3 regions of the Nonomuraea sp. NPDC050663 genome follow, and region 1 is predicted to be linked to each of the others. Evidence: riboswitches for the same ligand, from Rfam matches in the RefSeq annotation. Region 1 holds a riboswitch; each other region holds the start of a gene.
What was found. A riboswitch is a leader RNA that binds a small molecule or an ion and turns the genes downstream of it on or off. The one in region 1 is predicted to bind cyclic di-AMP.
Positions count from the first base shown of each region.

Region 2: linked by a shared signal. The riboswitch ahead of ACIBH1_RS17495 (GH25 family lysozyme) and the one ahead of ACIBH1_RS16730 (C40 family peptidase) in region 1 are both predicted to bind cyclic di-AMP.
Region 3: linked by a shared signal. The riboswitch ahead of ACIBH1_RS38610 (NlpC/P60 family protein) and the one ahead of ACIBH1_RS16730 (C40 family peptidase) in region 1 are both predicted to bind cyclic di-AMP.

Region 1 is NZ_JBITGL010000004.1:827,229-836,671, reverse strand. Features, by position in the region: gene serA (phosphoglycerate dehydrogenase) at 1-1,273, shown strand, start outside; gene ACIBH1_RS16735 (class I SAM-dependent methyltransferase) at 1,703-2,515, opposite strand; gene ACIBH1_RS16730 (C40 family peptidase) at 2,541-3,125, opposite strand; cyclic di-AMP (ydaO/yuaA leader) riboswitch at 3,138-3,284, opposite strand; gene ACIBH1_RS16725 (3-isopropylmalate dehydrogenase) at 3,384-4,415, shown strand; gene ACIBH1_RS16720 (branched-chain amino acid aminotransferase) at 4,536-5,624, shown strand; gene ACIBH1_RS16715 (hypothetical protein) at 5,741-6,508, shown strand; gene ACIBH1_RS16710 (hypothetical protein) at 6,511-7,188, shown strand; gene ACIBH1_RS16705 (O-methyltransferase) at 7,185-7,823, opposite strand; gene ACIBH1_RS16700 (DsbA family protein) at 7,847-8,506, shown strand; gene cimA (citramalate synthase) at 8,668-9,443, shown strand, end outside.
Region 2 is NZ_JBITGL010000005.1:101,232-110,674, forward strand. Features, by position in the region: gene ACIBH1_RS17460 (L-histidine N(alpha)-methyltransferase) at 1-415, opposite strand, end outside; gene ACIBH1_RS17465 (hypothetical protein) at 882-1,619, opposite strand; gene ACIBH1_RS17470 (DUF2000 family protein) at 2,018-2,431, opposite strand; gene ACIBH1_RS17475 (AraC family transcriptional regulator) at 2,502-3,296, shown strand; gene ACIBH1_RS17480 (hypothetical protein) at 3,465-4,421, opposite strand; gene ACIBH1_RS17485 (GNAT family N-acetyltransferase) at 4,449-4,886, opposite strand; gene ACIBH1_RS17490 (cytochrome P450) at 4,893-6,086, opposite strand; cyclic di-AMP (ydaO/yuaA leader) riboswitch at 6,300-6,463, shown strand; gene ACIBH1_RS17495 (GH25 family lysozyme) at 6,470-7,969, shown strand; gene ACIBH1_RS17500 (glycosyl hydrolase family 95 catalytic domain-containing protein) at 8,087-9,443, opposite strand, start outside.
Region 3 is NZ_JBITGL010000017.1:161,665-171,107, reverse strand. Features, by position in the region: gene ACIBH1_RS38645 (hypothetical protein) at 1-269, opposite strand, end outside; gene lysX (bifunctional lysylphosphatidylglycerol synthetase/lysine--tRNA ligase LysX) at 426-1,883, shown strand; gene ACIBH1_RS38635 (asparagine synthase-related protein) at 1,867-3,414, opposite strand; gene ACIBH1_RS38630 (NADP-dependent oxidoreductase) at 3,511-4,431, opposite strand; gene ACIBH1_RS38625 (winged helix-turn-helix transcriptional regulator) at 4,509-4,907, shown strand; gene ACIBH1_RS38620 (cytochrome P450) at 4,889-5,782, opposite strand; gene ACIBH1_RS38615 (LuxR C-terminal-related transcriptional regulator) at 6,206-6,418, shown strand; gene ACIBH1_RS38610 (NlpC/P60 family protein) at 6,448-7,500, opposite strand; cyclic di-AMP (ydaO/yuaA leader) riboswitch at 7,512-7,649, opposite strand; gene ACIBH1_RS38605 (amino-acid N-acetyltransferase) at 7,903-8,463, shown strand; gene ACIBH1_RS38600 (RDD family protein) at 8,550-9,443, shown strand, end outside.

The DNA.
Region 1 (9,443 bases):
CATCGCGCTCATCCTGGCCAGCGCCCGCAACACCGCCCAGGCCCACGCGGCCCTGAAGAACGGCGAGTGGAAGCGCTCCAAGTACACCGGTGTCGAGCTCGACGAGAAGGTCGTCGCCATCCTCGGCCTCGGCAAGATCGGCCAGCTGGTCGCCCAGCGCCTGCAGCCGTTCGGCGTCGAGCTGATCGCCTACGACCCCTACCTGCCGCCGGCCCGCGCCGCGCAGATGGGCGTGCGCCTGGTCAGCCTCGACGAGGCCATCAAGACCGCCGACTTCATCACCGTGCACCTGCCCAAGTCGAAGGAGACCCTGGGCCTGCTCGGCGACAAGGAGCTGCACGAGGTCAAGCCGAGCGTGCGCATCATCAACGTCGCCCGCGGCGGCATCGTCGACGAGAACGCGCTCTACTCCGCGATCAAGGAGGGCCGCGTCGCCGGCGCCGGGCTCGACGTGTTCTCCAAGGAGCCGATGACCGAGCACCCGCTCTTCGAGCTCGACCAGGTCGTCGTCACCCCGCACCTGGGCGCCTCCACCCACGAGGCCCAGGAGAAGGCCGGCACCCAGGTCGCGCGCAGCGTCAAGCTCGCCCTCGCCGGCGAGTTCGTGCCCGACGCCGTCAACGTCCAGGGCGGCGCCGTCGCCGAGGACGTCAAGCCGGGCCTGCCGCTCGCCGAGAAGCTGGGCCGCGTCTTCACCGCCCTGGCCGGCGAGAGCGCGACCAAGCTCGACATCGAGGTGCGCGGCGAGATCGCCACGCAGGACGTGCGCGTGGTCGAGCTGGCCGCCCTCAAAGGCGTCTTCGCCGACGTGATCGAGGAGCAGGTCACCTACGTCAACGCCCCGCTCATCGCCAAGGAGCGCGGCCTGACCGTCGAGCTGGTCACCAGCGAGGAGAGCCCCGACTGGCGCAACGTCATCACGGTGCGCGGCGTCCTGGCCGACGGCCGCCAGGTCTCGGTCTCGGGCACGCTGTCCGGTCCCCGGCAGATCACCAAGATCGTCGAGGTCAACGGCTACCAGATGGAGATCGAGCCGACCGACCACCTGGCCTTCTTCGCCTACGCCGACCGTCCCGGCATCGTCGGCGTGGTCGGCCGCATCCTCGGCGACCACTCCATCAACATCGCCTCGATGCAGGTGTCGCGCGACACCAAGGGCGGCCAGGCGCTCATCGCGCTCACCGTCGACTCGGCCCTCCCGGCCGAGGTACTCGACCAGATCGTGAGCGAGATCGGCGCCGAGAGCGGACGCTCGGTCGACCTGGCCGACTAGCCCGTTCCCTGGTACGGCCGGCGTCTCGTCACGAGGCGCCGGCCGTTTTGTTGTCTCAGGATATGAGATAGTAGGACGTCCTACGAGACAACCGGGTTATCCTGACGGGGATGCGCCAGGTACTCGTACTTATTACCTGCCGCGGCGAGGCCTGTTAGGGCAGGTCGACGACTCGCCGCGGCGAGTGGCGCGTGTCGGCCGTTAAGTCCCCCTCCCGGACGTCCGTGACCCGGACCGAGGGACCCAGGCCCGGTTTGGATTCGCGACCGGAGTCCGACATTTCCCAGCCAACGCCCGCGAAGCGAGACGAGTCACTTCATGTACGAGATGTATTCCTGGAACGCGCCAGAAGAGACCGAGAACGAGGCGGTCGAGGCCGTCCAGCTGTCACTGGACCGCCGCGACAACGGCGGCCGCCCCAGCGAGTGACTAGAACGCCAGCCGGTACATGACGGCCATGCGCCGCATGAACGGCAACATCCTGGCCACCCCCACCAACGCCCGGTAGCGCACCCCCACCCGGTCGTAACCTCCGATGTCGAAGGCGCTCACCGCGTCGAGGCAGCGCAGCCGGGGGTGGACGGAGGTCAGCTCGGCCGCACCGTCCACACCCCAGTGCAGCGTCGCCCCGGCGACCTGGACGGGCTTGTTCATCCTCTGCATCCTGATGCCGCGACGGCTGAAGGCGTCGAAGACGAACTGCCCGCCGGGGAAGTGCTCCACGATGCGGCGGAACAGCTCGCGGCCCTCCTCCTCGCGCAGATACATGGTCAGGCCCTCGGCCACCACGAGCACCGGCAGGTCTCCCGGCACCTGGTCGAGCCAGCCGGGAGGGGTGACCGACGCCGCGACGAGCTCGTAGCCGGGACGATCGGCCGGGTAGAGCTTGCGCCGGAGGTCGATGACGTCGGGATAGTCGACGTCGTACCAGCGCACGCCGGAGCCGGGGTCGACGCGGAAGACGCGCGTGTCCATGCCGCAGCCCAGGTGCAGCACGGTGCACGAGGGATGCGCGGCGAGGAACTCGCGCGTCCAGCCGTCGAAGTGGAGGCTGCGCAGCGCGACAGTGGCGGCGTCGCCGGGCTTCATGCCGACCTGGGAGAAATCGTGGTCGATCTTCCTGACCGCGTCGAGCGCCATGGTGTCGTGCAGGATCGAGCGGGGGGAGCCGGCGTCGACGGCCTTGCCGTACAGGGTGGCCAGCATGGTGGCCTGCGCGCCGGTCAGCCGGATCTTCTCCATGCCACCACGATAGATCGGGAAGGGCTCACAGGCTCGCGGTGAGCATCGCGGGTGCGGGGGCCCGCCTCTGCTTGAGCTGGGCCGCCCAGATCGTGACGCCCTTGGGGTCGGGCCGCACCGCGCCCACGAACGCCTGGCGGCGCCAGCCGCTGAGCCTCTCCTCCTTGACCACGTCGCCCGAGTGCGGCGCGTGCACCATGTAGCCGGGCCGGCTGATCATGCCGACGTGCCCGAGCCCGGAGAAGAAGACCAGGTCGCCGGGCTTGAGGTCGTCCCAGGAGATCTTGCGGTCGAAGGCTGAGTACTGCTCGGCCGCGGTGCGCGGCAGTTCGATGCCGGCGTTCTCGTAGGCTCGCAGCATCAGCCCCGAGCAGTCGTAGCCGCTGCCGGAGGCGCCGCCCCACACGTACGGCGTGCCGCGCTCGGCCATGGCGAAGGTCAGGGCCTTCTTCCAGGCGGGCGGCTTGAGGGCCTTGTCGCGGATCTCCTTGATCCCGGCGCCGTCAAGCGTGAGGGTGACGGGCTTCTCGGGGGCGGAGGCGGAGGCGGGGGAGGCGGTGAGCACGAGCGCGAGTCCGAGGGGAGCGGACACGAGCATGGCGAGGCGCAAGGAGGACAGGGGATTGACCTTCCACGGGGCCGGCCGGGTTAGCTGACGGGCTCGGACCTGGAAGCGCGGCCCTACGGCGGAAACCGCCGATTCGCCCCGGGGGAACGTGGGTCCCCGGCTCCGCCACGGACGGCGCGGCGGATTAGGCAGGTCAGGACTCTAACGAAATGGTCAAAAGGGCGCAAATCAGACATTTACCTGTGTCCGAATCCTGAGATGTGTGTTCGTACGGCGAGACAGGCCGGTAAAGTGCTGCGCATGACACGTTTGGCAGTGATCCCCGGAGACGGCATCGGCACCGAAGTCGTGGCCGAGGGGCTGAAGGTCCTGGAGGCCGTGGGCGTCAAGTTCGACACCCACCACTACGACCTCGGCGCCGCGCGCTACCACCGCACCGGCGAGACCCTGCCCGACTCCGTGCTCGAGGAGCTGCGCGGCTTCGACGCCATCCTGCTCGGCGCCGTCGGCGACCCCAGCGTGCCCCCGGGCATCCTGGAGCGCGACCTGCTGCTCAAGCTGCGCTTCGAGCTCGACCACTACGTCAACCTGCGCCCGGTCAAGCTCTTCCCCGGCGTGAAGACCCCCATCGCCGACGCGGGGCCCGAAGACATCGACATGGTCGTGGTGCGCGAGGGCACCGAGTCGCTCTACGCGGGCGCCGGAGGCGTGCTGCGCAAGGGCACCCCGCACGAGGTCGCCACCCAGGAGTCGCTCAACACCGCCTTCGGCGTCGAGCGCGTCGTGCGCTACGCCTTCGACAGGGCCCAGTCGCGCCCGCGCAAGCACCTCACCCTGGTCCACAAGACCAACGTGCTCACCTTCGCCGGCGACCTGTGGGCCCGCACGGTCAAGCGCGTCGCCGCCGACTACCCCGAGGTCACCACCGACTACCAGCACGTCGACGCCGCGTCGATGTTCTTCGTGACCCACCCCGCGCGCTTCGACGTGATCGTCACCGACAACCTGTTCGGCGACATCATCACCGACATCGGCGCCGCCATCGCCGGCGGCATCGGCCTGGCCGCCAGCGGCAACGTCAACCCCGACCGCACCGCGCCGAGCATGTTCGAGCCGGTCCACGGCAGCGCCCCCGACATCGCCGGCCAGGGCAAGGCCGACCCGACCGCCACGATCCTGTCGGTCGCCATGCTCCTCGACCACCTCGGCCACGCCGCCGAGGCGGTCCGCGTCGAGCAGGCCGTCGCCGCCGACATCCTCGCCCGCACCCCTGGCCGCAGCACCGGCCGGATCGGCGACGACATCGCGACCCGAGTAGCCGGCGGCGCCTAGCCGCACGGCTGGGCGCCCTCCGCGCTCGGCCACCCCCGAATGCCCGGTGGCTGGACAGCTGCCGGGTATTTCTTTTTACGTCCTAGTATTGGTCACGCAGTCGTTCATGAAGGGAATCCCATGACTCAGCTCAGCTTCGATGTGCAGCTCTCCGACCACGCGCGCACCGATGCGGAGCGCGAGCAGGTACTTTCCAGTCCCGGGTTCGGGCAGCACTTCACCGATCACATGATCTCGATCGACTACACCGAAGAGCTCGGCTGGCACAACGCGCGGCTCATGCCGTACGGCCCGCTGACCCTCGACCCGGCCACCTCGGTCTTCCACTACGGCCAGGAGCTCTTCGAGGGCCTCAAGGCCTACCGCCAGGTCAACGGCTCGATCGTGACGTTCAGGCCCTACGCCAACGCCGCCCGCTTCAACCTGTCGTGCCAGCGCATGGCCATGCCCGAGCTGCCCGAGGAGACCTTCGTCGAGGCGCTGGAGCTGCTCGTCCAGACCGACCGCGACTGGGTGCCCACCACCGAGGGCCACAGCCTCTACCTGCGGCCGTTCATCATCGCCACCCAGGTCGGGCTGGGCGTGAACTACCCCTCGCGCAGCTACAAGTTCATGGTGATCGCCTCGCCGGCGGCCTCCTACTTCACCGGCGGGCTCAAGCCGGTGTCGGTGTGGCTGTCCACGGAGTACACCCGCGCCGCCCCCGGCGGCACCGGCGCCGCCAAGTGCGGCGGCAACTACGCGGGCGCGTTCGTCGCCACCCGCCAGGCCGTCGAGCAGGGCTGCGACCAGGTGGTCTGGCTCGACTCGCACGAGCACCGCTACGTCGAGGAGATGGGCGGGATGAACCTGTTCTTCGTCTACGGCGACAAGCTGCTCACGCCCGCCCTCACCGGCACCCTGCTGCCCGGCATCACCCGCGACTCGATCCTCACCCTCGCCGCCGAGCTCGGCCTCGAGCCCGTCGAGGGACGGCTGTCCATCGAGGAGTGGCAGGCCGGCTGCGAGTCGGGCGAGCTCGGCGAGGTCTTCGCCTGCGGCACCGCCGCGGTCGTGACGCCGGTCGGTTTCGTCAAGGGCGCCGACCGCGCCTGGACCATCGGCGACGGCACCCCCGGCCCGGTGACCATGCGCGTGCGCGAGGAACTCGTGGGCATTCAGTACGGCGGCCGCCCCGACCACCACGGGTGGATTCACAAGATCGGCTGACATCGGGCGTGGCCGCGGCGAACACGCGCGCGCCCACGCCGTCGATGACACCCATGACTACCTATGGTGATGTTAATGTCTCTCTCCGTAGTTGATGCCGAGAGACTGGTAGGGTCATGGCCGGATATCTTCTCGCCGGAGCGAGCGCCATCGCACTGGTGATCATCGCCAGCGTGTTGGTAAGGAAGCTGCGCAGCGCGTCCGACGACGGCGACCCAGCCGGTCCCACCGTCTCGCACGCCGGGTCGATGATCTCGGCCCTGTTCCTCATCGCGTTCGCCATCGCGATCGTGGTGCCGTGGACGACCGCCGACGCGGCCAGGCTCAACACCTACGCCGAGACCCAGGCCATCGCCGAGGCGTCGTGGTCGGCGGCCGAACTGCCCGCCGCCTCGGTCGCCACGATCCAGGTCGGCCTGCACGACTACGCCAGGTTCGTCAAGGACGCCGAGTGGCCGCTCATGGCGGAGGGCAAGCTCAGCCCGGAAGGCTGGTCGCGCCTGGAAGACCTGCGCAAGGGCGTCGTCGACCTGCAGGTCAAGGGCACCGACGAGGAGGAGGCGCAGGCCTCGGTCCTGCAGCACATCAGCGAGATCTCCGCCACCCGCAGGCAGCGCGCGATGGACGCGGCCGCAACCCCGCCGCCGAGCCTGCTCGGCGTCACCGTGGCCACCGGGCTGGCCGTGCTGGTGCTGCCGCTGCTGGGCGGGGCCAGGCCGCGCGGGATGGCGCTGCTGCCGCTCGCGCTCATGGCGGTCCTGCTGGGCATGGGCGTCTACCTGACCATGGACATCTCGCGCGTCTTCGACGGGGCGCTGGCGGTCACGCCTGACGCCTTCTCGGGGCTGCTCTCCGAGCTCCAGCGCATCTCCTGGAGCGCCTGACCATGCGGCTGGCGCTTGCCGTACTGGCCATCATGATGGCAGCGGGCGCCTCGGCCGCGGGGGCGGTCGCCGAGCCGGAGCCCCGCGGCCGGATCGTCGCGATGGCGGCCCACCCCTCGGGCGCCCCCGAGGTCCCCGACGAGGCTGAGGACGCCGACGACCCGGAGGTGGAGTCCGGCGGGCACGGCGAGGGCGATGGCGTCCATGACGGGCACGGTAAGGGCGGCGGCGTCGTGGTCGGGCCGGTCGACATCGAGCTCTGCGTGAACGTCGGCGGGCTGGTGTCGGTCAACCTCGGCTGCGGGTGCCCGGCGGAGTGCGCTCCGCCGCCCAAGCCGAAGCCGAGCCCCAAGCCCACCTACAGCCCCGCCCCGCCGCCGCCCACACCCAGTCCGGAACCGACCCCCGAGCCGACGCCGACGCCCACACCGACACCGACGCCGACCCAGTCGCCCAGGCGGGTGCAGCCGGCGCCGATCGTCGTGCCGCCGTCGGCTCCCGAGAGACCCGACAGGCCGAAGAAGACCCCGCGAGCGGTGGTGGCGCCCGTCCCCGAGCGCAAGCCGCTGCGGATCGCCGCGGCGCCGCCCAAACGCCGCAATCCGCTGGGCACCGTGGTGGTGGTCGTGGTGCTGGTCTCCGCCATCTCCACGGCGACGGCCATCGCGTTCGCGCGCTAGTTCTTCCTGATCAGCGTCACGCCGTCGCGGATCGGCATGATCGTCGTGGTCACCCGGGGATCGTTGATCACGAGCTCGTTGAACTCGCGCATCTCCTGGACATAACCCTCTGTGCGGGCGGGATCGGCCACGGTCCCGCCCCGCAGCGTGTTGTCGGCCAGGATCAGCCCGCCCGGCTCCATGCGCTCCATGACGAGCTCGTAGTAGGCGGGGTAGTTCGTCTTGTCCGCGTCGATGAAGGCGAGCTGGATCGGGCCCTCCACCTCGCGCAGCGTCTCGGTGGCCGGGCCCAGCGTGAGCGTGATCTTCTCGGCCAGCCCGGCCTTCTCCCAGTAGCGGCGGGCGACGGAGGTCCACTCGTCGCTCACGTCGAAGCAGTGCAGGCGCCCGTGGGTGAGCCCGCGCGCGATGCACAACGAGGAGTAGCCGGTGAACGTGCCGACCTCGACCGCCAGCGTGGGATTGACCAGCTGGGTGAGCATCGTCAGGAATCGTCCCTGGTCCGCTGAGATCTGCATGCCCGCCGCGTCACCTGTCAGACGGCGAGTCTCTTCTGCGAGCTGAGTGAACAATTCGTCGGAACGTGTCGTGTGGTCCAGAATGTACTGCTCGACAGCGGGATCGATGTAGCTCATGCCTGCCAGCTTAAGGAGTGCCGATGATCAAGCGTGTGGCCGTGGTCGTGGTCGCCATCGCCGTGATGGCCGCCACCGTGTTCTGGGCCGGCGGCGACAAGGCGTCCGACCAGGCACAGGCCCAGACGCCGATCACGCGGCAGGCAGACGGTTCGCTGGTGCTGGCCCTGCCCGGGGTGACGCAGCCGGTGCTCGACCTGTACGAAGACTTCGACTGCCCGATCTGCAGGGAGCTGCACGGCAAGGTGAACCCCACCCTGCTGAAGCTGGCCGCGCAGGGCCGCCTCAAGGTCGTCTTCCACCCCGTGACGATCTTCGTGGACGAGCCGATGCGCTCCAACTCCATCCGCGCCGCGGCCGCCGCCCGCTGCGTCCCGGCCGAAAGCTGGCTGGCCTACCGCGAGCAGCTGTACGGCATGCAGCCGGAACCGCACGGCACCGCCAGCGGATTCACCCTCGACGAGCTCGTCGCGGCGGGGGAGAAGGCAGGCGTGCGCGTGACCGGATTCGACGCCTGCGTGCGCGGCCAGGAACGGGCGGCAGGCCACCTCAAGGACAACCCGCAACTCGAAGGCACGCCCACCGTGCTGCTCAACGGCCAGATGCTCGGCGACCTCGCCTTCGACCCCAACGCCCTGGAGCAGGTGGTGGCGCAGTTCGGCGGCACGTATCTCGAATCCTGAGATCCATGTGCCAGATGTTGAATGCCTGTGGCAGACTCGGTTTCACCATGTTCTACGGTCTGCTCATTATCGGCAGGCGCGCTGGCTGACAAAGGACACCGCCAGCGCGCAGACCTCTCACGTCCGTGAGGGGTCTTTTTCTTTGCTTCAGGAGACTTCAGATGGCCGACGACCGCTTCCACGTCTACGACACCACGCTGCGAGACGGCGCCCAGCAGGAGGGGCTCAACCTCACTGTCGCCGACAAACTCGCCATCGCGCGGCACCTGGACGGGCTCGGCGTCGGCTTCATCGAAGGGGGCTGGCCGGGCGCCAACCCCAAGGACACAGAATTCTTCAGGCGTGCTCAAACAGAGCTGGACCTGAAGCACGCGCAACTCGCCGCGTTCGGTGCGACCCGCCGAGCCGGTGTGAAGGCAGCCGACGACCCGTTGGTGGCCGCCTTGCGCGAATCCGGCGCGCCGGTCGTGACCCTTGTCGCCAAGAGTCACGACCGGCACGTGGAGCTGGCCCTCCGTACGACTCTCCAGGAGAACCTCGCGATGATCCGCGACACGGTTTCTCACCTTCGTGCGGAGGGACAGCGAGTCTTCCTCGATGCCGAGCACTTCTTCGACGGCTACAAGTCCAACCCAGCCTACGCGCTCGAGGTCATCCTGGCCGCCGCCGAAGCCGGAGCCGACGTCATCGCCCTGTGCGACACCAACGGCGGCATGCTCCCCGACGAGCTCGCCGACGTCGTTCACGCCGCCGCCGGCACCAGCGCCCGCATCGGCATCCACTGCCACGACGACACCGGCTGCGCCGTCGCCAACACCCTCGCCGCCGTCAAGGCCGGCGCCACCCACGTCCAGGGCTGCGCCAACGGGTACGGCGAGCGATCCGGCAACGCCAACCTCTTCACCGTCGTCGCCAACCTGCAACTCAAGCGCGGCTT
Region 2 (9,443 bases), on a different contig from region 1:
TGTGGGCGCTGATGTCGAGGGCGATGTAGAGCAGGTCGGGGTTGTTACGCTGGAGCTGGTTGAGGATGAGCCAGTCCTTCTCACCGCTGCCGACGCCGAGGCTGACGTAGTGGTAGCGCGCGTCGTCGAGGGCCGGCAGGCAGGTGTCCCACAGCCTGGCGAACCACTTGAGCGAGTCGTAGAGGACCGGATACGACGGGTCGCGGCAGGTGAGCAGCCAGGAGATCGTCGGCACGAGACCGACGTAGCGGTGCTTGCTCTCGATCTTCTTGCCCGACCCGTCGGGATTACCCTTCAACCCGCGGACGAGATCGTTGAGGAAGTCGCGCGGATCGGCGCCTTCGAGGTTGAGGGACCAGCGGCCCCATTCCTTCTCGAGGGCGCTGTCTAAGCGGGTGAAGAGTCCCTCGGCCACAGACCACACTCCACTGGTCGGGATTCCTAGATGCCGAACGCGTGGCGCGGGCGCATCGTTCCGCTCCCGCGCCTCCCACGGCGGGCAGCATTCCCCGGTGCGGGCTTTCTCACTCGGCGGTGAGCACACTCGGACACGGTGGGTGGGGTGACTGGCCGTCTGAGGGCGCCACTGCCGCCGCACCGGCCTCACGAAGTCCGTTGATCACCACTGTCTGCGTCGGTGGACGCAGTGGGTCGGGGCACCCGCTCCTCTGCGTCGGTGGGCACGGTGGGGTAGGGGCGCCGCACCTGCGTCGCTGGGCACGGTGGGGCCGGGGCGGCGCGCCTGCGTCGGTGGGTGGCAGGGGGGTAGGGGTACCTGCTCCTGCGTCGCTGGGCACGGTGGGGTCGGGGCGGCGCGTCTGCGGCGGCGGGCGCGGCGGACTGGGGATGCCGAGCCGCGCTCGCATCCCTGGCGCGGCTCCTCACCAGCGTCTGCGGCGGTGGGCGCGGATGCGGGACAGGACGCGGGCGGTGCGGGCGCTGCCGGGGCGCCAGCCGCGCTCGAACAGGGCGTTGGCCACGACCTCGATCACGTCGCCGCAGCGGGCAGGGAAGACCGACCTGTCGACGGGGAAGACGCGCCAGCCGAGGCCGCGGAGCCTTTTGCGGCGCTGGGAGTCGTGGTCGCGGTCGCGTTCGGAGGAGTGGTGCTCGTGGCCGTCGTACTCGACGGCGACCTTGAACTCCTCCCAGCCCAGGTCGAGGTAGGCGCGGCGGCCGTCGCCGAGGGGGACCGGGATCTGGGTGGCGGGAGGAGGCAGCCAGGCCTCGATGAGGACGACGCGGAGCCAGCTCTCACGGGGTGAGGCCGAGCCGCGGTCGGCCATGAGGAGGGTGTCGCGTTGGCGCCAGTGGCCTCCCGCCTGGCGGGCCAGCGAATCCAGGTCGAGGCCGCGGCGGGCGAACTGGTCGAGTGCGGCGACGGCCTCGGGGCGGGGCAGCCAGCGGGCGCAGTCGAGGGCGGTGCGTTCCTGGGTGGTCACACGGACCCCGTCGCGCAGGGTGACCTCACGGGCGGGGACGGCTTCGACGTGGGTGAGGCAGCCGACGAGCTCCATGGGCTCGGGGACGGCCAGTTCGACCGGCCACGCGGCTTCGGGGGCGCTCCAGGGGAGGGCGGTCAGGCCCCAGAGGTGGGCGGCGGTTTGGCGGCAGGCCACCGCCTGGGGGATGAGGTCGGTGAAGACCCGGGCGCGGGCAGCGAGGGAACCGGGAGCGGAGCGCCCAGGAGAACCGGGGGAGGAGCGTGCCGGGGAGGAACGAGCGACGGGGGACGAGCGGGCAGGGGAGGGGTGGGTGGTCTGGGCGGACTGAGTGGTCTGTGAGGACTGGGAGGACTGGGAGGACTGGGAGGACTGGGAAGTTGTGGCTGATGGGGAGGACTGTGCGAACCGGGTGGACCGGGTGGACCGGGTGGACCGGGCGGACTGGGCGGACTGGGCAGCGGGGGGTTCGGGGGAGGGGTGGCTGGGGCGGGCGGTGGGAGGCACGGGGGAAGGATGCGCCGCGGACAGGCGGCCGGGGGCGGGGCGAACGGGTTCTGTGGATAAGTGGCGCCTCACGGATGCAGGGGCAGCCCCTTCATGACCTTGTCCACCGCGTTCCGCGGGCCGTACACGGCGACCCCGACGAGGTCCAGCGCGTCCGTCTCGACCCCGGCCACGGCCGCCCGGTTGTCGTCGTCGTTGCCCGTCTTGAACATCTCCTCGATGTACACCGCCACCTCCATCCCCCGCCCCGCCGCACGCTCCCGTACGGCACGCAGCGCGGCCGCGTCGGCGCCCTCGTAGACGAGCACGGGCTGGCGGAACATCGGCAGGTAGGCGGTGCCCGATGCGTCGGCGTAGGGCAGCCCCATGGTCTCGGGCACGCCACCCGCCACCGAGCTGGCCATGAAGGCGGTGACGTTGAGCCTCTGCCAGGTGGCCAGGTCGGAACGGACGACGATCGCGATCTTGGTGTCGAAACGCATGGCCCTCAGCATCGCCTGCCGTACGGGGCCGCGTCTTGAACGCTGGTGCGGCAGGCACAATGGGAGGGTGATGCCGGAGTGGGCCCGCTACTGGCGAGCGCGGCAGCAGCCCGTGGAGGCGATGCACGCGCACTTCACCGAGCACGTCTACCACCGCCACAGCCACGAGACGTACTCGTTCGGGGTGACCGACGACGGCGCGCAGACGTTCAGGTGCCGGGGCGGCAGGCACACGAGCGCGACCGGGATGATCATGGCGTTCAACCCGGACGACCCTCATGACGGCCACTCGGCGACCGAGCTCGGCTTCACCTACCGGATGGTCCACATCGGCCCGGAGCTGGTCCCCGGCATGCCGCTCTTCGCCGAGCCGGTGGTCGACGACCCGGTGCTCGCCGCCGCGCTCAGGGCGCTGCACGGCGCGCTGCTCGGCAACGCTCCGGCGCTCAGGCGCGACGAGCTGCTCGACGCGACCGTGGCGGCGATCGTCAGGCGCGCCTCGACCAGACCCGCCGCGCTTCCCATCGAAGGACTCAGGGGCGGGGCGATGATCGCGGAGAGGGTGCGGCGGCGCATCCACGAGGGCTTCCTCGACGACCTGACGGCGGAGGACCTGGCCCTGGCCGCCGGAGGCAGCCGGTTCGCGGTCTACCGGGCCTTCCAGGCGAGGTACGGCATGGCGCCCAGCGACTACCAGCGCCAGCTTCGGCTCAGGGAGGCGCGCAGGCGCATCGCGGCGGGCCGGCCGATCGGGCAGGTGGCCGGTGAGACGGGGTTCGCCGACCAGAGCCACCTCACCCGATGGTTCGGACGATATTTCGGGATCACGCCCCGCGCCTACCAGGAGGCGGGGAAGGCCTCCTAGCGTGAGGTGCGGTGGACGGACCGTGCGCTTGGACCTTCCCGGGTAGAGACGAGGATCAGGTGCTCCTCGCAGGCGCATGTGGACCCTGACGCGGGAGTGGCCGGGGCCCCTTGACGCAGGTCGGCAGGCGTACTTCCGACTGCAGGATCCGCAATTCCCTCCCGCCGATCACTTCGGGCAGAGGAAGGCTTGCTCCCTGTCCTCCGGGGCGGTGTCGCTGTCTCCGCGGTGCTCCAAGGTCCACGCCATGCAGTCGATCTCTCGGCCGGTGAAAGTCTGTAAGGATGCGCTCTCGGGCTTGAGCAGGCCGAGGGCGAGCAGCACGGCGCCGGTGGACATCAGGAGCCGCCGGGGCCAAAGGAGGGGGCTCGTGGGCAGAGAGGTCCTCCCGAGGTCGTGGGCGGAGCGCACGAGCCAGACGGCGAAGAAGACGTCGAGGTGGTGGCCGATCAGTTTCAGGTCGAGCGCGCCTGCGGCTATCGGGGCGATCAGCCCGATGACGAAGGAGAGTCCTCCGATCCTGAGCGTGGTGACGCTGAAGCAGTCGTCGCGCCGCTGGGCCAGCAGGATCAGCAGGCTCCACACCACGAACGCAACCCGGGTGAGGCCGAGGACGGCGGGAGACTCGAGTCCGGGGATCTCGTCGGCGAGATTCTCGACCCTCGACACGATGTCCAGGACGGCGAGCACGAGCAGCACGGTCCGAAGCCAGCCGGCCGCGATGCGGCTGAAGAGGATCACGAGCGGGCCCCACACCAGCAGGTACACGCCAGCCGACACGTATTCGGGCAGCTGGTCGAGCAGGAGCCAGCCGGCCGCGTGGAGCGCCGCCGCGATGTACAGCAGGCGCCGCAGCAGGCGGGGCGGAGCGGCGCCCGGTCCTGGCAGGAGGACCTGCCAGAGCATCCATGCTTTGAGCAGGCAGAGCAGGGCCAGTCCTGCGACCTGGACACCGGGCGAAGCCGGTGGAGGGTAGACGATCGCGGCGAACGAGTAAGGGGTGTCCCACGCGACTGCCAGCCAGAGGGCCCGCAGGCGGCCATCGAGCATGCTGATGACGGCGGCCGCCGCGCAGGCGAGCAGGTAGAGCCCGGCGACCACGAGCCCTAGGTGGCGACGTAACACGAAATTCCAGACCCTGGGGAGAACGGCTCAGCGAGCGTAGCGGGTGATCCACAGCCCGGGGATCACCTCGACGTCCTCCACCCATGCGAAGCCGAGCCGCTCGTACAACGATCTGGCCGGCTTGTTGTCCCGGCCCGTCGACACGACGGCTCCGCGGTCGCCGGCCCGCGTCAGCGCCTCGGTGACCAGGGTGCGGCCGATGCCGCGGCGGAAGGCCGTGGGGGCGACGACGAGCCGCTCGATGTCGAGCAGCCCGTCGTCGGCGAAGGACCAGGCGATCGCCCCGATGAGCCGCTCGTCCTCGTCGAAGGCGCCGACCCAGGTCAGCGGTTCGGCGAGCAGGTCGTCGAGCGACTCGTGCAGCGGCGGGATGCGGTCGTCGCCGATGAGTTCGGCTTCGACGGCGTAGGAGAGCCGCTGCAGGCTCCAGAGGGTCTCATCTGGAGAAATATCGGAGAGGCGCATGAAAAATCAGCTTAGGCGGACTGGCAACTCCTTTATTCCGTTGATGAAGTTGGAGCGCAGCCGCCGGGCCTGGCCGGTCTGGCGCATCTTCGGATAGCGGCGCACCAGCTGCTCGAACAGCACTCTGAGCTCGAGCTTGGCCAGGTGGTTGCCGAGGCAGAAGTGCGCTCCGCCGCCGCCGAAGCCGAGGTGCGGGTTGGGGTCGCGGCCGATGTCGAAGACGCCGGGGTCGGCGAAGACGGATTCGTCGCGGTTGGCCGAGGAGTAGAAGATCACGACCTTGTCGTTCTCGGCGATCTGCTGCCCGCCGAGCTCCTGGTCGCGGGTGGAGGTGCGGCGGAAGAGGTTGACCGGGGCGACCCAGCGCACGATCTCCTCCGAGGCGGTGGGGGCCAGCGTGGGGTCGTCGACGAGGCGTTGCCACTGGTCGGGGTGGTCGAACAGGGCGAGCATGCCGCCGGAGGCGGCGTTGCGCGTGGTCTCGTTGCCCGCCACCGCCAGCAGGAGCACGAACAGCTCGAACTCGTTGTCGGTCAGCCGCTCACCGGCCTCGGTGGGCTGCAGGAGCTTGCCGACGATGTCGTCGCGCGGCGGCGCGGCGGCGCGTTTGGCGGACAGCTCGGCCGCGTAGGCGTAGACCTCGGTGGCCGCGGCGCCGCCTTCCTCGGGGGAGGAGGCGTAGTCGGGGTCCTGGGCGCCGATCATCTGGTTGGACCAGTGGAAGAGCTTGTCGCGGTCCTCGACGGGGGCGCCGATCAGCTCGCAGATCACGTACAGCGGCAGCGGGGCGGCGATCTCGGTGACGAAGTCGATCTCGTCGGAGGGCGAGCACTGGTCGAGGAGGTCGTCGCAGATCTCGCGGATGTGCTGTTCGAGGGCGGCGATGGTGCGCGGGGTGAACCCGCGGTTGACCAGGGCGCGCCGCCGGGTGTGGTCGGGCGGGTCCTGGTTGAGCATCATCATGCGCTGGAGCTCGCGCTGTTCCTCGGGCATCTCGTTGAACAGGGCGAGTTTGCGGGAGGAGGAGAACAGCTCGGAGTGTCGCGAGACGTGGACGACGTCCGTGTGGCGGGTGACGGCCCAGAAACCTGGTTCTCCCTCGTGCCAGTAGACGGGCGCGTGGGATCTGAGCCAGGCGAGCTGGGCTAACGGCGGACCGTTTTCGGCGTATTGGTCCTGGTCAACGAGGTCGATGTGCACCGGGCCACCTCATCGCGTAGATTTGATCAAGCGCTTGGTAGACAACCGTATTGAAACGTGTTCTACCCCGCTCCTGTACGACCGTCAAGTGGTGACCCGGCGTGACTGATCCGCCACCGAAGCGTGATTTTACTTTTCCAGATTTTGGGTTTTATTCAGACTGTTATTAAGGTCCCTCGTTATCGGACGGTGATACGCCTCCACCCAGGGGGCGACGTCCGATCGCCGAATCCCCCTCCGCGGGGAACCGGGGACCCAACTTTCCGGGGTGAATCCGAGAGCCCCGAGCGCTGTGCGGCGCGCTCGAATTTCGCGGTAGGGCATCTCCTGGCCCGAACCCGTCAGCTAACCCGGTAGGCGTCCTAAGGAGAGGACCCTCCCCCTTGGATCCGATCTCGGACAAGCTGTTCAAGGTCATCGAAGCTGAACTGCCGTACAGAGAGGAAGCGGGCGGCTACACCAAGTACGGCGACTGGTATGGCGAGAACATCGCCCAGTCCGGCGGCTACGACTCCGCTGCCTGGTGCGACATGTTCCTTGCCTGGGCCGCCAGTAAGGCGGGTGTCTGGAAGTACACCGGCCAGTTCGCCTACACCCCGTCCCACGCGAACTGGTTCAAGCAGCAGGGCGCATGGTCCACGAAACCGGAGCCCGGCGCATTCGTGTTCTTCAACTTCTCGGGCGCGAGAATCAGCCACATCGGCATCGTCGAGAAGGTCGCCAACGGCAAGATCCACACGATCGAGGCGAACACCGAAGGCGTCCACCTCAAACGGAAGGTTCGCGACACGAACAGCACCATCGTGGGCTACGGCCTTCCCAGGAAGGTGAAAGTCGACGGCCTGACTTTCGAGGAGGCACAAGCCAGGGCGAAGGCCGCCGGACCCCCTCCACCCCCGACCTCGGAGGCCGAGACCGTGCCCATCGCGCTGAGCCGTACGGAGCAACCCCCTCCCGCCGGCGGCGAGGGCGCGCTCGTGGTCACCGGCGCGCTCGCCGTCACCCTCGCGGCCGCCGCCGTCCAACCCCTGCGCAAGCGCCTGAGGACCCAGAGCGCGCAGGGCCGCCACCGGGCCCGCCGACGCAGGTGGCCGATGCTGGCCGGATCGGCCCTGGCCGCCGCGCTCGCGGCCGGGATCCCCGCGATGGCCACGGCGGAACCCGCCATGGCCGCCACGGCGGGAGCCGCCACGGCGGGAGCCGCCACGGCGGGAGCCGCCGCGACGGGAGCCGCCGCGACGGGAGCCGCCGCGACGGGAGCCGCCGTCCAGGCCGCCCCCGCCGAGCCGTCCCAGCCGTACGGCGTCGACGTCTCCAACCACGACCAAGGCTTCGACTGGAGCGCCGACAACCTGTCGTTCGGCATCGCCAAGGTCACGGAGGGGCTCACGTTCACCGACGGCACCTTCGCGCGCAACTGGTCGGAGCTGAAGAAGAACGGCCTGGTGCGCGGCGCCTACCACTTCGGCCGTCCGGGCCAGGACCCGGTGCGGCAGGCCGACAGGTTCCTGGCCGAGGTGCGCAAGCACGGCCTGGAGCAGGGCGACCTGCTCGTCCTCGACCTGGAGGTCACCGACGGCCGCCCGGCCGGGGAGGTCAACGCCTGGGCCAAGCGGTGGCTGGAGCGCGTGCGCGAGGCCACCGGGGTCAGGCCGATGTTCTACAGCTCCTGGTCCTTCGCCAAGACCCACGGCGAGGGCCTGGGCGACTACCCCCTCTGGGTCGCCCACTACGGCAAGGACAAGGGCGAGGTCGAGGCGCCGCAACCGTGGAAGGAGTGGGCCCTGCACCAGTACGCCTCGACCGACCACGACCACAATGTCGCCCGTGTCTCGCCGGAGCACCTGCGGCAGCTGGGCTACCAGGCTCCACCGATCGGTTGAGCCCGATCCCCATCGGCCGGGCGATGGCCGCGAGCGTCGTCGTTCCTAGGCTGAACAGCACCGGTCCCCGTTGACCGGGCAGGGCCGCGGCCACCGCACTGGCCGCGGCCCTGCTCTTCACCCCAGCGGGATCCGGTGGCTCGAACCCGCTCGCGCCTCCACGACGGTGAGGTCGTCTCCGCAGCGCACCCGCAGTGGGCCGTCCGACCCGGCGTGCAGCACGACCTCGGTGGCGGCGCCGTCGCGCCAGGTCAGCGACACCGTCACGTTTCCCCTGGCCCGCAGCCCGTGGACCGACCCGTCGCGCCAGGCGCGCGGCAGCGCGGGCAGCACGTCGATCACGCCGGTGTGCGATTGCAGCAGCATCTCGGCGATCCCCGAGGTGGCGCCGAAGTTGCCGTCGAGCTGGAAGGGCGGGTGGGTGTCCCACAGGTTGTCCAGCGTGGACAGGCGCAGCTGCTCGGCGAGCATCGTGTGGGCGTGGTCGCCGTCGCGCAGGCGGGCCCAGAAATTGATCTTCCAGGCCTTCGACCAGCCGGTGCCACCGTCGCCTCGCGCGACCAGGCTGACCATGGCGGCCTCGGCGAAGGGCGTGCCTGGCCGGATCTGGCGGCCGGGATGCAGGCCGAACAGGTGGGAGGCGTGCCGGTGCTCGTCGCCGGGTGAGTCGAGATCGTCCGCCCACTCCTGCAACTGCCCCCAGGAGCCGATCCGCAGCCCGGGATCCAGTCTCGCCAGCGCCTGCCGTACCTCCTGCTCGTCGTCGCCGAGCGCCTCGGCGGCCTCCAGCACGTTGGTGAACAGGTCGTACACGATCTGCTGCGACATGGCGGCGCCCGCGGTGAAGTCGCCGTGCTCGGGCGAGTAGCTCGGGGACACGACCAGGCGGCCCTCGCGTTCGACCAGGTTGTCGACCCAGAAGTGGGCCAGCTCCCGCATCACCGGATAGACCGACTCCAGGTAGGTCACGTCCAGCGAGTATCGGTAGTGGTCGAACAGGTGCTGGGCCAGCCACGCGGCCGCCTCGGGGAACCAGAACGCCTCGGCGTAGTCGTGCACGCCGGTGAAGCCGAACGGCGTGGTCTCGTTGTGCACGACCCATCCGCGCGAGCCGAACATCTCCCTGGCCGTGCGCCGCCCCGGCTCGACCAGCGACTTCACGAACCGGTCGTAGGGCGCGAAGGTCTCGGAGAGGTTCGTCTGGTCGGCGGGCCAGTAGTTCATCTGCAGGTTGATGTTGACGTGGTAGTCGGCGCTCCACGGCGGGTCGGTGACGTCGTTCCACACCCCTTGCAGGTTGGCCGGGAGCGACCCGGCCCGCGAGGAGCTGATGAGCAGGTAGCGGCCGTAGGCGAAGTAGGTCGCCTCCAGCGCCCTGTCGTGCGCCGACGCTCCGCCGGTGTAGGCGGCCAGCTGCCGGTCGGTGGGGATCGGGGGCTCCTGCTGCCCGATCTCCAGCCGGACCCGGTCGAAC
Region 3 (9,443 bases), on a different contig from region 1:
ACGTAGGCGCACTTGCCGCCCTGGCTGTACTTGCGGGGGTCGAGGTCGTAGAGCTTGCCCGAGACCTCGGTGGTGTTGCTGTGGTGGTCGTACCAGTCGACCGAGATGTGGCCCTTGGCCTTGGCCAGGTAGTGCTTGGCGTAGTAGTAGCCCCAGTCGCTGTGGTAGTCGGACGGGACGGTGGTGGCGCTGGCGGCGGCGGGCACCGAGGCGGCCATGGCGGTGGCGGCGGCAGCGGCGACCAGACCGATGACGATCTTCTTGAACATGGTGTCTCCCTTGGGCTCCCCTTGGACCGGCGCCTTGCCGGTTCCCCCCTGAGCCCGTAAGAAAGTGATAAGTCGGCCCGCTTTCATGGATCATGCATCCGGCTGACCACCGCTTGCACTTCGGTAACCTTTAGTGCTGTGGAACTTCCTGAGCAGATGCGTATCAGGCGGGAGAAGCTCGACCGCCTCCAGCGTGAAGGTGTCAACCCGTACCCGGTGAACTTCCCGCGTACCACCACCAACGCCGCGCTCAGGGAGAAATACGCCGGCCTGGAGCCCGACACCGCCACCGGCGACCGCGTCGGCGTGGTCGGCCGCGTGATGCTCAACCGCATCGGCGGCAAGCTCTGCTTCGCCACCCTGCGCGACGGCTCCGGCGACCTGCAGGTCATGATCTCGCTCGACAAGGTCGGCGAAGACTCCCTGGCGGCCTGGAAGTCCGACGTCGACCTCGGCGACCACGTCGGCATCGAGGGCGAGGTCATCACCTCCCGCCGCGGCGAGCTGTCGATCCTGGCCGACCGCTGGGCCATCACCTCCAAGTGCCTGCGCCCGCTTCCCGAGAAGCACACGGGCCTGACCGACCCCGAGGCGCGCGTGCGCCAGCGCTACCTCGACCTGATCGTCAACGACGAGGCCCGCGCCACCGCCTACGTGCGCAGCCGCGTCGTGCGCGCGATCCGCGACTTCTGGCACGAAGAGGGCTACCTGGAGGTCGAGACCCCCCAGCTGCAGCCCATCCACGGCGGCGCCGCCGCGCGTCCCTTCAAGACGCACATCAACGCCTACGACATGGAGCTCTACCTCCGCATCGCGATCGAGCTCTACCTCAAGCGCCTGGTCGTGGGCGGCATCGAGAAGGTCTTCGAGATCGGCCGCAACTTCCGCAACGAGGGCGCCGACTCCACCCACAACCCCGAGTTCACCATGCTCGAGGCCTACGGCACCTACCTCGACTACGACGACATGGCCGACCTGACCCAGCGCATGATCCAGAAGGCGGTCGTGTCGGCGCTCGGCACCACCGTCGTGCCGTTCGGCGACGGCGAGGTCGACCTGGGCGGCGAGCGCTGGCCGCGCATCACCCTCTACGGCGCGGTCTCCACCGCCGTCGGCGAAGAGGTCACCACCGAGACGCCCATCGAGCGGGTGCGCGAGATCGCCGACAAGCACGAGGTCCACTGGGACTCCAAGTGGGGCCAGGGCAAGCTGGTCCAGGAGCTGTTCGAGGAGCTCGTCGAGCACACCCTCGTCCAGCCGACGTTCGTCATGGACTACCCCATGGAGACTTCGCCGCTGGCGCGCAAGCACCGCGACAACCCTATGCTGACCGAGAAGTGGGACCTGATCGGGTTCGGCACCGAGCTCGGCACGGCCTTCTCGGAGCTGACCGACCCCATCGACCAGCGCGAGCGGCTCACCCAGCAGTCGCTGCTGGCCGCCGGGGGCGACGCCGAGGCCATGCAGCTCGACGAAGACTTCCTCACCGCGCTCGAGTACGGCATGCCGCCGACGGGCGGCATGGGGCTGGGCGTCGACCGGCTGGTCATGGCCTTCACGGGCAAGAACATCCGCGAGACCATCCTCTTCCCGCTGGTCAAGCCGACTTCCTGAGCCCCACGGCACTCCGGCGCCCTCGCAGCCAGGCCTCGCACGCGAGCGTCTGCGCGAGGGCCTCGTGCCGTATCGGGCCGAGCAGCGTGCTGCGCAGCACGTCGGGATCGATCAGCCCGAGCTCGCCGAGGATCGAGTCGTCGCACAACGCGAGCAGCTCCGCCTGGTTGCCCCGCAGGCCCGCGCGGGCGTCGATGCCCGCCCGCCCCCTGCTGGTGCGCCCCAGGTTCTCGTCGGGCACGATCCCCCGCATGCTCGCGACGAGCAGCGGCCGGTGCCGTCGCGGGTCGCCGCGCTCCTCGGGCCGCACCCGCAGCACCGCCTCTGCCAGCGGGCCGTCGCAGAACGGATGCACGGTGCGCAGGCCGAGATCGGCGCCGGCCTGGTCGAGCTGCCTGGTCAGCAGCGTCGCCCGCCAGAGCCGTCGCAGCACCCACGCGGGGAAGACCACCGGTGTGCCCCACCGGCCGGGGCGGAACCAGTCGCCGTAGGCGCTCGTGTCGGCCATCATGCGCACCAGCGAGCGCGACGGTCCCATGGCCCGCAGGTGGCTCAGCGCCAGGAGCGGCCTCCTGCGCGCCAGCCTGGCCAGGTAGGAGGCGGGCGGCACGAACAACCGGTCGGCGCCGAAGCCCGTCATGTGGACCTGGCTGCCCTTGGCCGCCAGCATCTCGCCCTGGGCGCGGAACATGCCGAAGGCCCGGAGCTCGCGGAAGGGCAGGTCCACCCGCTGCCCGCTGCGCACCGCCTGGTCGTACGGCATGCCGTACTGCCCGGGGGTGACGGTCAGGTGCTCCACGGGCGGCAGGTGGCGCAGCGCCCGTTCTGCCCAGTCGAGGTCGTTGTCGGCCGGGTCGTCCGACACGGTGGTCACCACGGTCGTCAACCCCTCCGCCAGGAAGCAGAGCGACGTCGAGCCGAGCCCGCCCGACAGGTCGGCCGACCTGACCCCTGTGCCGAGGTGGGCGTCGACCGACTCGCGCAACGCGGCCGCGACGGCCCGCGCGCCGGGTTCCAGCGGCAGCTCGGGCTCCGGCGGCGACCACACCCGCACGAGCCTGGCCCGGCCGTCGGGGTCGATCTCCACGGCGTGGTCGGGCCGTACGGCATGCACGCCGCGCCACGGCGGGACCGGCTCGATGGGCAGGTCGAACAGGTGCGCCGCGATCCGTTCCTGGTCGAGCTCGGCCCCCACGAGCGCGGCGAGCACGTCCGCGCGGTCGGCGACCACGGTCAGCCCGGCGAGCCGGGCGTGGAACAGGCGGGCGCCGCCCGAGAGGGTGCCGCGCAGGCGCATCCGGCCGTCGTCGTTGGACAGGACGTGGCAGGTGCGCTCGTTCCCCGGTTCCGGCCCGAACAGGGTCCGCGCGCGGGTTCGTGTCCTCAGCCAGCCTTCCGGCCAGTCGCCCGCGAGCCAAGGGCGGCCCGAGCGGTGGTGCACCACGTGCGGGCACCGGGCCAGGAAGGTCTCCGCCGCGGCCCGCGCTCCGGGGTGGTCGGGCAGGCACACGAACCACGGCCCGCTTGACACCCCCACGAACCCCCTCGACTAGCCCGATCGCGATCATAGGGTTGCCCGGGGCAGTAATGAAGGCTTGCCGTGCTTTGTCAAGAAACCCGGACAATGTCAGGGAACCAGGACCAGCCGTCCCCGCAGCCCGCCCTTGCCCACGCGCTCGTAAGCTTCGGCCGCCCGCTCCAGCGGGTAGGTGCCCGCCACCCGCAGCGAGAGGCGCCCTGACTGCGCGAGCCGCGAGACGGCGGTGAGCTGGATGGCGTCGGCGGTGACGAAGACCGTCTCGACGCGGTGACCGCGCAGCGGCAGGGGAGCGGCGCCCGCCTGCACGGCGACGAAGACGCCGCCGTTGCGCACGCTGTCCTGGGCGTCCAGGCCCACGGCGGCGGAGTCCACCACGCCGTCGACCCCGCCGGGAACGAGCGCACGCACCCCCGACGACAGGTCGTCGCCGCGCGGCAGGAACCACTCGGCGCCGAAGCCGCGCACGGCCTGCTCGTCCTGCGGCGCCGCCACCGCGACCACACGAAGCCCGCGCAGGGCCGCCAGCTCGACCGCGTAGCCGCCCAGCCCGCCCGCCGCGCCCGTGATCAGGATCGTCTGGCCGGCGTCCAGGCGGGCCAGGTCCAGAGCCTGGAGGGCGGTGAGCGCGTTGAGCGGCAGGGTGGAGGCCTCGACGGCCCCGATGCCCTCGGGGGCGGGCGCCACGGCGGCGGAGTCCAGCACCACGTAGTCCGCCTGGGCCTTGAAGGGGATCGCGAGCCGGTCCGACAGGCCGATCACCCGGTCGCCGACGCCGAGCCGTACTCCCGTTCCCACCTGGTCCACGACGCCCGCCACGTCCCAGCCCAGCGCCCACGCGTCGCGCTTGGGCGCGAGCCCGTAGTCGGGCAGCACGCCGGCCGCGGTGACCACGTCGATCGGGTTCACGGCCGCCGCCTCGACCTTGATCCGTACCTGGCCCGGCCCCGCCTCAGGGGCGGGCGTCTCGATGATGTCCAGCTGCCCGTCACGGGCGATCAGTGCTCTCATGGCCACGACCCTAGGAAGAGTTGCTCTCTTCTGGTAAGAAGGCACCCAGAAGTGCGTAACTCACCACGAGGAGCGTCGTGTCCACCCAGACAGCAGCCGAACGTCGCGCGGAGGCCAAGGTCGCCTACGACGCCTACATCGACAAGTGCCCTTCGCGGAAGCTGCTCGACACGCTCAGCGACAAGTGGGTGAGCCTGGTGCTGGTCGCCCTGTCCGACGGGCCGCGCCGCTACAGCGACGTGGCCAGGCGGATCGCCGGGGTCAGCCAGAAGATGCTCACTCAGACCCTGCGCTCCATGGAGCGCGACGGCCTGGTCACCCGCACGGTCACCCCCGCCGTGCCGGTGCGTGTCGACTACGAGCTCACCGCGTTGGGCCGTACCCTCCTGCCGCTGATGGCGGCGGTCAAGGCCTGGGCCGAGGAGCACATCGAGGAGGTCGAGGAGGCGCGCGGCCGCTACGACAGCCTGACCTGAAGCCGCGCGAGCCCGCGCAACACGAGGTTCTCCTTGTACGGCGGAGCACGCTCCAGGAGCCGTGGCTCCCGTCGGGCCAGCTCCTTCAAAGCGATCTCGCCCTCCAGCCGCGCCAGCGTCGCCCCGAGGCAGAAGTGGATGCCCAGCCCGAAGGCCAGGTGCCTGGGCGAGCTTGACAGCGGGTCGAAGATCTCGGGCGAATGGAAGATCGCCGGGTCGCGGTTGGCCGCCCCGAGAAGCAGGAGCACCATCTGGCCCCTGGCCGAGATCTCGGTGTCGACCAGGCTCACCCGGCCGGTCAGCTGCACGGGCGGGTCGTAGCGCAGGACCTCCTCCACGACCTGCTTGGGGTGGTCGGAGGCCAGAGCCCACATGTCGTGCCGTGACAGGGCCAGCACCCCGTTGGCGATCAGGTTGACCGTCGTCTCGTGCCCCGCCACCAGCAGCAGGATGCAGGTCGCGACCATCTCGTCCTCGGTCAGCTCCTGGTTCTCGACCAGGACGCTGAGCAGGTCGTCGCCCGGCCACAGGCGGCGCAGGACGATCAGCTCGCGGAAGTACTCGCGGAACTCCGCCCGTGCCCGCAACGTCTGGGCCTCCTCGTCGGAGGGCAGCAGCGGATCGAGGCTGCGGGCCAGCTTCTCGCTCCAGCCGCGGAAACGTTCGTGGTCGCTCGCGGGGACGCCGAGCAGCTCGGTGATGACCAGCACGGGCAGCGGGTAGGCGAAGCGGGCGATCAGGTCGGCCTCGGCGGGCAGCTCGTCGACGAGCTGCTTGGCGATGCCCTCGATGCGCGGCCGCAGCCGCTCCACCATGCGCGGGGTGAAGGCCTTGCTGACGAGTGAACGCAGTCTTGTGTGCTGCGGCGGATCCATGAACAGGAAGGATTCGGCTCCGGTTGCGCCATGGCCGAAACGGGGATCGCGTAACACGGCCGTGCATCGTTCATGGGTCGTCGCGAGGAGCATACCGAGCGGCGTTCTGACCAGGGGAGCATGCTCTCGGAGGCGGCCGTAAGTTGGGTATGGGTCGCGAAGAAACTCGGGGTCGGCGGGATCGAAGCCGAGGAGATCCGCTGCGGTCACGAGGCACGCAGCCCGGGTGTCAGGATCATTGTCGAGATCTCCCGGCTCATCACGACGTGTTCTGACATATCGTGAGTAGTTCACATTGTGTTGATCACGTCAATAGCGCTGGTCAAGTGGGGAGATGGCCCACCTTGACGACCTTTCCAGAATGCGTTTACCGTTTCGCTCGGGCGAGACACCGCCGGCTTCTGCAGTGGGGGGAGGCTCCGGATGGATTTACTCACCGAGGGCGTTGAGTTGAGCCGGGCCGATCTGGCTCTGCTCGGTGAATTGGCCAAGGGCGTCACGGTCGATCGGGTGGGCCGCAGGCTGGACATCAGCGGGCGGACCGTACGACGCCGTCTGCGGGTCATCTGCGACCGCATCGGAGTGGCGACCGCCATCGAGGCGGTCGCCTGGGCTGCGCGCCGTCAGCTTATCTAGGCCGTCGGCTGGTCTCCGGCTGACGGGCGTCAGTCCGCGATACGTACGGCTCCCGCCCACGGGCGGCGGCCGATGGGGGCCAGCCTGACGACATCTCCGGTCTGCGGGGCGTGCACCATCATGCCGCCGCCGACGTAGATGCCGACGTGGTGCAGGTCGCTGTAGAAGAACACCAGGTCACCCGGCCTGAGCTCCTCCTTGGAAACATGCCTGCCGGCCGTCCAGAGATCGCCCGTGTAGTGCGGCAGGCTGATTCCGACCTTCTGGTAGGCGGCCATCACCAGACCCGAGCAGTCGTAGGAGTTGGGGCCCTCGGCTCCCCACACGTACGGCTTGAGCTGCTGGGTCAGCGCCCAGCGGGTGGCCTCGGCGGCCTTGCCGCTGCCGATGATCGGCAGGTTGACGCGCACGGCGCGGCCGCGGTTGCTGGCCTGGGCGAGTGCATCGGAGTAGAGCTTGCTCTCGACCTTGGCGACCAGCTTGACGATCTTGTCGCGCCGCCCGTCGAGATCGGAGATGAGCTCCTGCACCTGGCTGATCCTGGCGGTGGCGTCCTTCTCCGCCTGCGTCGCCTTGTTCATCGCCTGGGCCACTTCCTTGAGCTGGCCGCTGTGCTGCTCCTCCAGGGCGGAGGTCGTGGCGGCGCTGTCGAGGAAGGTGTCGGGGTCACCCTTCTGGCTGAAGGCCATCGCGTGGTCGTACCCGCCGGAGATGTAGGCGCTCTGCGCCAGCAGCATGGCCGTACGGCGCTTGGTGGCGAGTTCGCGCTGGCGGCTGGCCAGGGTCTTCTGGGCCTCGGCCGAGGTCTTCTCGGCGTCCTTCAGCTTCACCCGCTGGCCGTTGTACTGCTCGGTCAGCTGCCCGATCTGGGTGTGAAGCCCCTCGGCCTGCTTGGCCAGCTCGTTGATCGTCGGCTCGGGATCGGCCGCCGCGGATCCCAGCGGGAAGGCGACGGTCAGCGCCATGAGGGCCGCGCAGACGGCCACGACCCGCCTGCCGCGCCGGGCGGCGAGCGCGGGGTGTTCCGGGGGGCGGGCGTGCTTGCCCGCCGACTTCCCTCCACGACCGCGTGTGCGCTTCACCAAGCAGCCACCTCTCCTCTCACCGCGCCGACCGGGTTAGCTGTCGGGTTCGGGCCGGAGCAGCCCTACCGAGCGGCTGCTCGGACTCACCCCAGGTGCATTTGTGGTTCCCCGGTTCCCCCGACGAGGGGATTGGGCGCATCCCCCCGCAGGATCACAAAGGGATATCGACGCTGGACACTAGTGCACGATCAGTTCCTGCTCAACCAGAACTGCGAATTCCGTTGAGGTTTGGCATCGTCCGGATCACGCCAGGATCACGCGCACGCGCGGTCACCCGAGTGTTGTGCGCAGTTTACGGTGCTTTGGGACTGCTGTGACCAGCGGTGACTCCTGGGGCTCGGCGGCCGAGCAGGCCGGAGATAGGGGCTAGCCGTAAATAGATCGGTACGCTGGAGCCTCATGGAGCAGGTCGCCGAGCGCGAGACCAAGACGTTCGTCAGGCGTGCACGCACGGCCGACGTACGGACGATCAAGCGTCTCGTCGACACCTATGCCGGTGCCGGGCCACGGCTTCTGGAGAAGGCCACCGTCACCCTCTATGAGGATGTCCAGGAATTCTGGGTAGCCGAACACGATGGAAAAGTCGTCGGCTGCGGCGCATTGCACGTCTTGTGGGAGGACCTCGCGGAAATCCGTACGGTCGCCGTGGATCCCGATCTCCGGGGCACGGGCGTGGGCCACCGGATTGTCGCCGCACTCATCTCCACCGCCCGCGAACTCGGCCTGCGCCGGGTCTTCTGCCTCACTTTCGAGGTTGACTTCTTCGCCAGACATGGCTTCCTGCCCATCGACGGCACCCCCGTGTCGCCCGAGGTGTACGCCGAACTGCTGGCCTCCTATGACGAGGGCGTGGCCGAGTTTCTCGACTTGGAGCACGTCAAGCCGAACACCCTCGGCAACACTCGGATGCTGCTGCACCTGGCGGCAAATGACGCGAGTGTTGACCAAGGGGAAAGGTGATTGTTGATACCTATGCCGATACCTTGGGCAGCAGCAAGCATGTGTCCTGACATGTGCCACATGCGAACTCGAAGTGAGGTGACACGGTGAGCACCGGACAGCCGCCGTATCCACAGGGTGATCCCGATGAGAACGACAAGCCCCGGGCTCCCGAATACGGACAGCAGAACGCAGACCCAGACGTGACCGTCGTCGGCTACCGCGCCGAAGACGGCACCTACGGCCAGCAGCAGGGTTACGGCCAGCAGGGCTATGGCCAGCAGCAGCCGTACGGCCAGCAGCAGCAGGGCTACGGCCAGCAGCAGGGCTATGGTCAGCAGCAGGGCTACGGCCAGCAAGGCTACGGCCAGCAGGGTTACGGCCAGCAGCAGCCCGGTTACGGCGACCAGCAGCAGGCCTATGGCCAGCAGTCGGCGTCGGGCCAGCAGGGCTACGGCCAGCAGCAGCCCGGTTACGGTGACCAGCAGCAGGGTTACGGTCAGCAGGCCGCCTCCGGCCAGCAGTACGGCCAGCAGCCCGGCTACGGTCAGCAGCAGGGCTACGGCCAGCAGCAGCCGAGCTACGGCGACCAGCAGCAGGGTTACGGCGACCAGCAGGCCTACGGCCAGCAGTCGGCGTCGGGCCAGCAGGGTTACGGCCAGCAGGGCTATGGCCAGCAGCAGCCCGGTTACGGCGACCAGCAGCAGGCCTACGACCAGCAGCAGGCTTACGGCCAGCAGTCGGCGTCGGGCCAGCAGGGCTACGGCCAGCAGCAGCCGAGCTATGGCGACCAGCAGCAGGGTTACGGTCAGCAGGCCGCCTCCGGCCAGCAGTACGGCCAGCAGCCCGGCTACGGTCAGCAGCAAGGCTACGGCCAGCAGCAGCCGAGCTATGGCGACCAGCAGCAGGGTTACGGCGACCAGCAGCAGGCCTACGGTCAGCAGGCCTATGGCCAGCAGCCCGCCTCCGGCCAGCAGTACGGTCAGGGCACCCAGCCCGGC